2 regions of the Pseudomonas sp. FBCC-B35 genome follow, and region 2 is predicted to be linked to the other one. Evidence: riboswitches for the same ligand, from Rfam matches in the RefSeq annotation. Region 2 holds a riboswitch; the other holds the start of a gene.
The links. A riboswitch is a leader RNA that binds a small molecule or an ion and turns the genes downstream of it on or off. The one in region 2 is predicted to bind cobalamin.
Positions count from the first base shown of each region.

Region 1: it holds a riboswitch for cobalamin, as region 2 does, so the genes downstream of both, cobO (cob(I)yrinic acid a,c-diamide adenosyltransferase) here and NMB38_RS15585 (TonB-dependent receptor) in region 2, are expected to answer to the same signal.

Region 1 covers NZ_CP101439.1:3,564,416-3,569,615, forward strand. The annotation lists gene cbiB (adenosylcobinamide-phosphate synthase CbiB) at 1-701, opposite strand, end outside; gene bluB (5,6-dimethylbenzimidazole synthase) at 698-1,348, opposite strand; gene NMB38_RS16205 (cobyrinic acid a,c-diamide synthase CobB) at 1,345-2,640, opposite strand; gene cobO (cob(I)yrinic acid a,c-diamide adenosyltransferase) at 2,637-3,248, opposite strand; cobalamin riboswitch at 3,369-3,589, opposite strand; gene NMB38_RS16215 (PQQ-dependent sugar dehydrogenase) at 3,743-5,059, shown strand; gene NMB38_RS16220 (C40 family peptidase) at 5,066-5,200, opposite strand, start outside.
Region 2 covers NZ_CP101439.1:3,437,731-3,442,930, forward strand. The annotation lists gene NMB38_RS15580 (ABC transporter ATP-binding protein) at 1-131, opposite strand, end outside; gene NMB38_RS15585 (TonB-dependent receptor) at 177-2,315, opposite strand; cobalamin riboswitch at 2,425-2,632, opposite strand; gene NMB38_RS15590 (N-acetylglutaminylglutamine amidotransferase) at 3,306-5,093, shown strand; gene ngg (N-acetylglutaminylglutamine synthetase) at 5,098-5,200, shown strand, end outside.

The DNA of each region.
Region 1 (5,200 bases), 130 kb from region 2:
GCATTGGGGCTGTCCCATAGCGGCCCCTGGCGGCGCCAGCAGGCCAGCGCCAGGCGGGTTTTGCCCAGCACTGCGTAGGTGAGTGCGACAAGGCGCGCCGGCACATAGTTAAGTACGTCATCGATGCGCGCCGCGCACCAGCCGAAGCGCTCGAAGCGTTCGTTTCGATAGCCCCACATGGCATCGAGGGTGTTGCTCAGTCGATAAAGCACCACCCCTGGCGCCCCGGCCACGGCAAACCAGAACAAGGCGGCGAACACGGCATCGCTGCCGTTTTCCAGCACCGACTCGGTGGCCGCCCGCGCCACCGCCGTCTCGTCCAGCTCACGGGTTTCACGGCTGACCAGATACCCCACTCGCCGCCGTGCTTCTTCCAGATCGCCCTGGCGCAAGGCCGTGGCCACCGGCAGCACATGTTCGCCCAGGCTACGCAGCCCCAGGGCGCAGTACAGCGCCAGCACATCGACCAGCCAGCCGATCACCGGCAGCCAGGAGAGCATGAGGGCCAGCAAGGTCAGCGGCACCACGGCCAGGAACCAGGCGCTCACGCCATGACTGCGCCAACCGCGCCCGCCGGCATTGAAGCGCCGCTCCAGGCTGCTGGCCATGTTGCCGAAAGCAACCAGCGGGTGGCGCCGCCGCGGCTCACCGAGCAACGCATCCAGGGCCACACCGGCCACGCTCAGCAACGCCACGCTCATGCGCCTTCTCCCCACCGGTTTTCAAACAGCATCTCGTGCAACGGTCGTTCTTCGGCCCAGCTCTGCATGACCAGCATGGGCGCAGGATAGAATGCCGCCACCGGCCCCAGGCACAGCACGGCCACGGGTTTGGCGCCGCTGGGCATGCCAAGCAACGCTGCCAGCGCCTGGGGATCGAACAGCGATACCCAGCCCATGCCCAGCCCTTCGGCACGGGCGGCCAGCCACAGGTTCTGGATCGCGCAGGCGAGCGAGGCCAGGTCCATTTCAGGCAGGGTGCGGCGCCCGAAAATGTGAGGCTCACGGTTGTCCATCAAGGCGGCGACCCATAGTTCGGCGCACTCGTTGATGCCCTCTACCTTGAGCTTCATGAATTCGTCCGAGCGCTCGCCCAGCGCTTGTGCAGTCAACGCCCGTTCGGCCTCCACCAGGGCCTGGATGCGCCCACGCAGGGCCCGCTCGGTGATGCGGATGAACCGCCATGGCTGCATCAAGCCCACGCTCGGTGCCTGGTGGGCTGCGCTGAGTAACCGTGTCATGACCTGCGGCGCCACCTCGCCTTGGGCGAAATGGCGCATGTCGCGCCGCTCGCCGATGGCGCGATAGACCGCGGCACGCTCCTGGTCGCTGAACGCATGTTCGTTCATGGGCAGAGCAGCGCTGCGGCTGCCTCCGGGTTGGAGGGGAAGTAGAAGTGCACGTAGGACGCGGTCAGGCGGCCCAGGCGATAGACCGCTTCGTTGCCGCGCCCACCGTTGGGGCTCAACCCACGTGCCAGCGGCTCGAGCGCGGTGCTGGTCAAGGAGTGGTGGTAGGTATGGCCGCGCAGCATGCCCTCGGGCAGTTCGACCGCCTGCAGAGCCAGGGCCGCCAGGCGCTTTTGCATGGTCGCCTCCCCCGGCAGCAACCCAAGCAACTCGACCCTGTCCCCGGCCACGTCGGTCAGTGCGTCGAGCAGATACAGCATGCCGCCGCATTCGGCGAGCAACGGCTTGCCCTGGGCATGATGGGCGCGGATGGCCTGGCACATCGAGGTGTTGCGCGCCAAGGCATGATGGTGCAGCTCGGGGTAACCGCCGGGCAGGTACAGGCTGTCCACTGGGGGCAATTCGACGTCATGCAGGGGGGAGAAGAACTGCACCTGTGCGCCTAGACGGCGCAACAGGTCCAGGTTAGCGCCATAGAGGAAGGCAAAGGCTTCGTCGCGGGCCACACCGATACGTACGCCCGCCAAGGTGGCCTGGGCGGGTAACGGATCGGCCGGTTCGAAGGTGACCGCCGGTGGCAAGGCGGCATCGCAACTGGCGCCCAATGCCTGGGCGGCAGCGTCCAGGCGTGCGTCCAGGTCGTTCAACTCGCTGGCCTGCACCAACCCCAGGTGACGGCTGGGCAGTTCGATGCCGCGCTCGCGGGACAAGCCGCCATACCAACGCAGGCCCTCGGTGAGGCTGCCTTCGAGCAGTTGCGCATGACGCAGGCTGCCCACCCGGTTGGCCAGCACCCCGGCGAACGGCAGATCCGGCTGATAACGCGCCAGGCCCAGGGCCAGCGCGCCAAAGGTCTGGGCCATGGCCGTACCGTCGATAACCGCCAGCACCGGCACGCCGAAGTGACGTGCCAGGTCGGCGCTCGAAGGGGTGCCGTCGAACAGCCCCATCACCCCTTCGATGAGGATCAGGTCGGCTTCACCTGCCGCCTCCCAGAGCAGCCGGCGGCTTTCCTCGGCACCGATCATCCACAGGTCCAACTGGCAGACGGGGGCACCGCTGGCGCGTTCGAGAATCATGGGGTCGAGAAAGTCAGGCCCGCATTTGAACACCCGCACCTTGCGGCCCAGATTGCGGTGCAGGCGCGCCAGCGCGGCAGTGACCGTGGTCTTGCCTTGGCCAGAAGCCGGCGCGGCAATCAGGACGGCGGGGCAATGGCGGGCCTGGCTCACAGCTCGACGCCCTTCTGGGCACGGATACCGGCCTGGAAGGCGTGCTTGAGCATGCCCATTTCGGTCACGGTGTCGGCCAGCTCGACCATTTCCGGCTTGGCCGCGCGACCGGTGACGATGACGTGCTGCATGGGGGGGCGAGCCTGGATGTCCGATAGCACCTGGTCCAGATCAAGGTAGCCGTGCTTGAGCGCAATGTTGAGCTCGTCGAGCACCACGAACTGCACCGCAGGATCCTGCAGCAGTTGCCTGGAGACGGCCCATGCCGCTTCTGCCGCCGCAATGTCACGCTGGCGGTCCTGAGTTTCCCAGGTGAAACCCTCGCCCATCACGTGATAGCGCACCTGTTCGGGAAAGCGCCTGAAGAACAGCTCTTCGCCGGTACTGTTGCGGCCCTTGATGAACTGCACCACCCCGCACTGCATGCCGTGGCCCAGGGCCCGGGCAAGCATGCCGAAGGCCGAGCTGCTCTTGCCTTTGCCATTGCCGGTGAGCACCAGCAGCAGGCCGCATTCGTTGGGGGAATTGGCAATGCGTTCGTCGATGACCGCTTTCTTGCGCTGCATCCGTGCCAGATGGCGTTCGTCGCGCTCGGTGGCGTCGCTCATGGGAGGTTCTCCGCTGGCTGACACCACGATCGAGCGCCGTGTCAGGGAATGGGCAGGCAAACGGAGCGCGCGCAGGGGCATTGGCCAAGGCCAGTGGTCACCGCGCATCACCCTCCGTGATGCCGTTGGCAGTATCAGGCCGGTCTCCGGGCTCGTGAGCGGGCCGCTGGCCCTGACCTGCGCGCCTTCCCGGGTATGGTCACCCAGTGGCCCTGCGCGGCCGTCACTCACTTACCGTTGCGGGGGCAGCGCCGGAATCGCACCCTGTGGGCACTCACCGACTTCCCAGTTTCACCCTGGCCAGACGTTGCTGGCGGGGCACCTGAAACACGCGCGAAGGTTAGAGGGTTGCACCCGGAGCGTCAATCGACGCGGCTCGCCTGGCGGCGCAGGAGGGATGGCCGAGCCACCCGCGTCAGCTCCGCCGCCTGTGCGACTGAACCCGCCGCGTTCCACAGCCTCTGAATCAATAGAACCTGCCGAGGACGTCGACCATGAACCGCGTGGCACTGCCTGTTGCACTTCTTGTAAGCCTGGGCTTGGGTGGCTGCGGCGAAACGGCGCGCCTGACAGTGGCCGACGGCACCGGCCCTGCGCCGCAGTTGCCCTCCCCCGCCAAGACCCTGCTCCCCACCGTGAACATCGCGCCAGCCGTCGGCTGGCCCGCCGGGCGCATGCCTCAGGCTGCACCCGGGTTACAGGTGTCGCGCTTTGCCGGTGACCTCGACCATCCGCGCTGGCTGTACGTGCTACCCAATGGCGACGTGCTGGTGGCAGAAACCAACGCACCTGCCAAGCCCGAAGACGCCAAGGGTATCCGCGGATGGGCCATGAAGCGGGTCATGGCACGCGCGGGGGCTGCCGTGCCCAGCCCTGATCGCATTACCCTGTTGCGCGACGCCGACCAGGATGGCGTTGCGGAAATCCGCCATACCTTTGCCGACGGGCTGAACTCGCCCTTTGGGATGGCGCTGGTGGGCAATGATTTTTACATAGCCGATACGGACAAGCTGCTGCGTTTTCACTACCAGCCCGGGGCACGCCAGGTAACCGGCCCGGCAGAAGTAGTTACCCTGCTGCCAGCCGGCCCGTTGAATCACCACTGGACCAAGAATGTCATCGCAAGCCCTGATGGGCAGCGCCTCTACGTCACCGTGGGCTCAAACAGCAACGTGGGTGAAAACGGACTCGACCAGGAGCAGGGTCGCGCCGCAATCTGGGAGATCGACCCCAGCACCGGCAAGCACCGCCTGTTCGCCACCGGCCTGCGCAACCCTAACGGGCTCGCCTGGGAGCCTAACAGTGGCGCACTGTGGACGGCGGTCAACGAGCGTGACGAAATCGGCAGCGATCTGGTACCGGACTACATCACCTCGGTACACGCGGGTGGATTCTATGGGTGGCCCTACAGCTACTACGGCCAGCACGTGGATGAGCGCGTGCAGCCCCAGGACCCCGCCAAGGTCGCCCGAGCACAGGTACCCGACTATGCCGTTGGACCGCATACTGCTTCACTGGGATTGGCCTTCGTCGGGCCGGATGTGCTACCTGCTCGTTTTGGAGCAGGCGCATTGATTGGCCAGCATGGGTCCTGGAACCGCAAGCCCCACAGCGGCTACAAGGTGATATTCGTACCCTTCGACGCCTCAGGCAAACCGTCGGGCCGGCCCATGGACGTGCTCGACGGTTTTCTGGATGAAGGCGGCCAAGCCATGGGCCGCCCGGTGGGGGTTGCCCTGGAGGGTCGCGGGGCCGTGCTGGTCGCGGACGATGTGGGCAATGCCATCTGGCGCGTCAGCAAAGCTCGGTAACCCGTCTCAGGGGTTCTGTGCCAGGTGCCCCTGAGGGATGACCCGCTTGGCCTGCAGGTAGGCCTTGGCCCAGTAGCTGTTGGACAAATAGTCCAAACGCACCGTACCGCCAGTGCGAGGCGCATGCACGAAGCGCCCGTC
Region 2 (5,200 bases):
CCGTTAGGGCCGATAAGCCCTACGCACTCACCGTCGTCCACATGCAGGTCCACGCCTTGCAGGATCTGGCGCACCCTGCGCCCCGCCTCGGGCACTGCCCAATGCAGGCCCTCGATACTCAGTCGAGTCATCGGATTCACTCCAGCAAGCACCAGCCCGAAGGCCGGTGCAACAGGTCAGAAGCGGTAATCCGCCGTGACGAAAAATGACCTTGGCTCGCCCAGGTACCACTGGCGCCCATTGTTGCCGGTGGTGGTCGCGTACTGGCGATCGAACAGGTTGTTGAGCTGCAAGCCCAAGGTCAGGTCCGGCTGCACGTGCCAGTCAACGTTGGCGTCGACCACGGTGTAGCTCGGCACCTGCACGGTGTTGGCATTGTCCCCATAGCGGCTGTCGACATACCGCGCACCCGCCCCGGCACTGAGCAACCGACCAAAGTCCTTGCTCAACCACAGGTTGGCCGATCGCCGGGGCACATCGACCGGCCGATTGCCGTTGTAGTTGCTGGTGCCACTGGCAAACTCGTCGTACTCCGCGCGCACCCAGGCGGCGTTGGCCGAAAGCTGCACATCGTAGGGCAGGCGCAACGCCAAGTTGGCCTCGATGCCGTCCGAGGATTGCTGGCCGACCTGTTGCTGAAGGACAGGGTTGAGCGGGTCGCTGCTCAAGAGCTTTTTCTTGACGATGTGGTAGGCCGCAAGCGTCCACTCGCCACGGCCATCAGGGAGCATCTGTTTGACACCGACTTCGGTCTGTTTGGCGGTACTCAGGTCCCAGCTTTGTTGCGCTGTACTGAGCGTCAGCAGGTTGCTCACGCCCTCGGTGCTGGTGGCGTACTGACCATAGACCGAGAGGTCCTCGGTCAGCGCGAACACCAGGCCTGCCCGCCAGTTGTCGCCACTCAGGCTGCGGTCCGAGCGGGTATCGGTGTCCAGATCGTCACGGTTCAGATGCACCTGATCACGCCGCACACCGGTGATCAGCGACAGGCGCTCGGTGAGTTGCGTGCGGTTTTCGGCGAACAGCGAGAATTGCCGTGCCTGGTTGGCTTCGCGCGAGCGATAGGGGTCGGTGCTGATGTAGTCTCCGCCGCCCGAGCCCGACAGTGGCACGGTGTCGGTAAAGGTATTGCCAAAATCATGTTTGCGCACGAAGCGGATCGCATTGTAGTCGGCGCCAACAACGGTCTGGCTGTCCAGGCCGAACAACGCGTGCTGCAGGGTGAACGACTGGCGATCCCCGATCTGCTCCTGGGTCTGCTTGATGCTGATGAAACTGCTGCGCTGCACCTGGTCGCCAGGCAGCCAGGTGTAGCTTTCGGCATTTCGCCACCGGCGCTGGGCCTTGAGGAAGTACAGCTGATTGCTGGCGGTCAGGTTGTCGGTGATCACCCAGTCCGTGACCAGGCGAGTGGACTGATCGTTGTAATGCACCTCGGCATTGGCCACGTTGTAGTTGTGGTCACGCAGCGACTCACGGTAATGCCCATTGACCAGCGGCGTACCGAAATACTGCTGCGGATCCTGGTCACCGTAGTCATGGCTGAGGGTGATGCTGAAATCGTCGTTCGGCTGCCAGCGCAATGAACCGCTGACAGCAACGCTGGCTGACTCACCACGGTCGACCCAGCCATTGCTGTCCAGTTTATTGAGGTTCAAGCGATAGCTCAGGGTATCGGTCAGCGAACCGCCGCTGTCCAACGCCAACTGCCGGCGATCATGGGAACCGTAGCCCAGGCGGACATGATTGCGAACCTCGCCGTCGAAGGGCTTCTTGGGCACCACGTTGATCACCGCACCGGTGGCGCCCTCCCCGTACAACACCGAAGCCGGGCCGCGCAGTACGTCGATGCGGTCCACGGCCCAGGTGTCCACGGGAAACGTGACGGTGCCAGCACCCACGTACAGGCGGGTGCCGTCATACAGCTGCATGGTCGAACTGTGCCCGGTGAAGCCACGGGCCGAAAGCGCAGTGCCACCGTTGCCAGGCGTGCCGATGAAGGTGATGCCGGGGGTGCGGGTCACTGCTTCCTGCACCGTGGCGTTGTTGCGTCCACTGATGTGCTCGGCGCTGATGCTGGTGACGCTGGCTGGCGTTTCCAAGGGCGTGAGGTGCAGGCGCGAACCGCTGGTGCCAGGGGTGTGCAAGTCCATGGGAGGGTTCTGCTCGGCAGTGCCGGTGATGGCCGTGGCGGGCAATGCCAGTGCAAGGCCGTCTTCGGCTGCCTGAATCGGTACGGCCATGCACACACAGGGCACCAGGCTCGCACCCAGCAACGCCCCTTGAGGGGTATGAAAAACACTAAAGCGGGACATATCTTTCCTTTTGCAGCAGGAATGAAAGAATCCCGGAGGGAACAACGCATGGGGAACGCGCAGGCGCACGCGCCCACGGAAACCGGCCTGCGCCCGCCCACCGCGGGTTTGCCAAACAAGGCTTCAGGCCGGTCTCCGGGCTCGCGAGGGTCATGATGCCGTCACCTTCCCATGCCTGTGGCACAGTGGTCTGTCGAAAGCATCGCTCGCATACCGTTGCGGGGGCAGCGCCGGACTGATCACCCTGGGGCGACGAACCGGCTTCCCGTTTCACCCCATGCACGGCGGCAGGGGGCACCTGAAACAGGCGCGCAGATGACCACCAAAATCGTCCTGGGTCAACATCCCGTGTGGATGATGAGCCGCCGCCAAGCGTCGACGAACGGCATTGCGAAGATTAACGCCCCCCGCCTGGCGGGCTTCATCCGAGCGTGCGAAGGCGCGCTCAGGTAGGCGTAGCACTGGGTTTGAACGCGATGGATCGATGCTGGACGTCGACCCACAGAGGCGGACTTCAGCCACGAGGAATCACCGAAATTCGCACCAAAACCAGGCGCCCACGTAAAGTTTTATTGAACGATCGGGCCTTGCACGCCCTCGAAAAACCCAGACCGCTCACCGAGGCGCGTTCAGATGACGTGTTCGCGCCCAGTGGGACAGACGACCGTTCGGCGCTGTTCATACGCCCCGAAGCGAGTCAACAACGTTACTGGCTGGCAGCTTTGCGTACGCTTGGTATCAGGTAACGCAGGCTGTACGACACGCGCCACACGTACGCGACCATGTGCCTGGTGGCCGGCATGAACCCGGCATTCATCGCCGCGCAACTCGGGCACAGCGTGCAGGTGCTGCTCTGCATGCGCCAGGTGGATCACCCCCTCACGATTGGGCGGGGCTTGATCAGCCCTGGCGTTTGGAGGCGGTACAAATGGGGTACGAGTGAAAAGCCAGTGACGCCATGAGTGCCGAAACTCAAAGGGTTTACGTTACATGTGCGGACTAGCTGGAGAATTGCGTTTCACCCCCCTCGGTCAAGCCCCTCGCCCAGCCGACCTGGCTGCCGTTGAGCGAATCACTCATCACCTGGCGCCACGTGGCCCGGATGCGTGGGGCTTTCACAGCCAGGGGCCGATCGCCCTCGGCCACCGTCGCCTGAAAATCATGGACCTGTCCGACGGCTCCGCCCAGCCCATGCAGGACAGCACGTTAGGCCTGTCACTGGCCTTCAACGGCGCCATCTACAACTTCCCTGAACTGCGCCAGGAACTGCTGGACCTGGGCTATACCTTCTGGTCCGACGGTGACACGGAAGTGCTGCTCAAGGGGTACCACGCCTGGGGCGAGGCCTTGCTGCCCAAGCTCAATGGCATGTTTGCCCTGGCTATCTGGGAGCGCGACAGTCAGCGCCTGTTCCTGGCCCGCGACCGCCTGGGCGTAAAGCCCCTGTACCTCTCGCGCAACGGCGAGCGCCTGCGCTTTGCCTCCACCTTGCCGGCGCTGCTCAAAGGGGGCGACATCGACCCGATGCTCGACCCGGTGGCGCTGAACCATTACCTGAATTTCCATGCCGTGGTCCCGGCACCGCGCACGCTGTTGGCCAACGTGCAAAAGCTCGAACCCGGGACCTGGATGCGCATCGACCGCCACGGCGAAGTCGAGCGCAGCACCTGGTGGCAACTCCAGTACGGCCCCAACCCGGATGAGCGTGACCTGACCCTCGAGGATTGGACCACACGCGTACTGGACGCCACCCGCGATGCAGTTGCCATCCGCCAGCGCGCCGCCGTCGACGTGGGCGTGCTGCTCTCCGGCGGTGTCGATTCCAGCCTGCTGGTCGGCCTGCTGCGCGAAGTGGGTGTGGATGACCTGTCGACCTTCTCCATCGGTTTCGAGGATGCAGGCGGCGAGCGCGGAGACGAATTCCAGTACTCGGACCTGATCGCCAAGCACTACGGTACCCGCCACCATCAACTGCGCATTGCCGAGCACGAGATCATCGACCAACTGCCCGCGGCGTTCCGTGCCATGAGCGAGCCGATGGTCAGCCACGACTGCATCGCCTTCTACCTGCTGTCGCGGGAAGTGGCCAAGCACTGCAAGGGCGTGCAGAGCGGCCAGGGAGCCGACGAGCTGTTTGCCGGCTACCACTGGTACCCGCAGGTCGATGGCGCCAACGATGCATTCGCGGCGTACCGCGAAGCGTTCTTCGACCGCAGCCATGCCGAATACCGTGACACCGTGCAGCCGGCCTGGCAGCTGGAGAACGATGCCGCCGGCGACTTCGTCCGTGAACACTTCGCCCGCCCTGGCGCCGACGCCGCCGTGGACAAGGCCCTGCGCCTGGACAGCACGGTGATGCTGGTGGACGACCCGGTCAAGCGCGTGGACAACATGACCATGGCCTGGGGGCTGGAAGCCCGTACGCCGTTCCTGGACTACCGCCTGGCAGAACTGTCGGCCCGCATTCCGGCACGCTTCAAGCTGCCCGACGGCGGCAAGCAGGTGCTCAAGGAGGCGGCGCGCCGAGTGATTCCGCACGAGGTCATCGACCGCAAGAAGGGTTACTTCCCGGTGCCTGGCCTCAAGCACCTCGAAGGCGCCACCCTGGGTTGGGTCCGCGACCTGCTGACCGACCCCAGCCAGGACCGCGGCCTGTTCAATCCGGCCATGATCGACCGTCTGCTAAGCAACCCGCACGGCCAGCTCACCCCCCTGCGCGGTTCCAAACTGTGGCAGTTGGCGGCGCTGAACCTGTGGCTGACCGAACAAGGACTTTGAACCCATGAAAGCCCACGAAACGGCCTATGGCCAGCGCCTGCTGCGCGGCCAGGCGCCCTCTTACGAGCGCCTGCAGGCACGCCTTGCGGGCGATGGCAGCGAGCCTC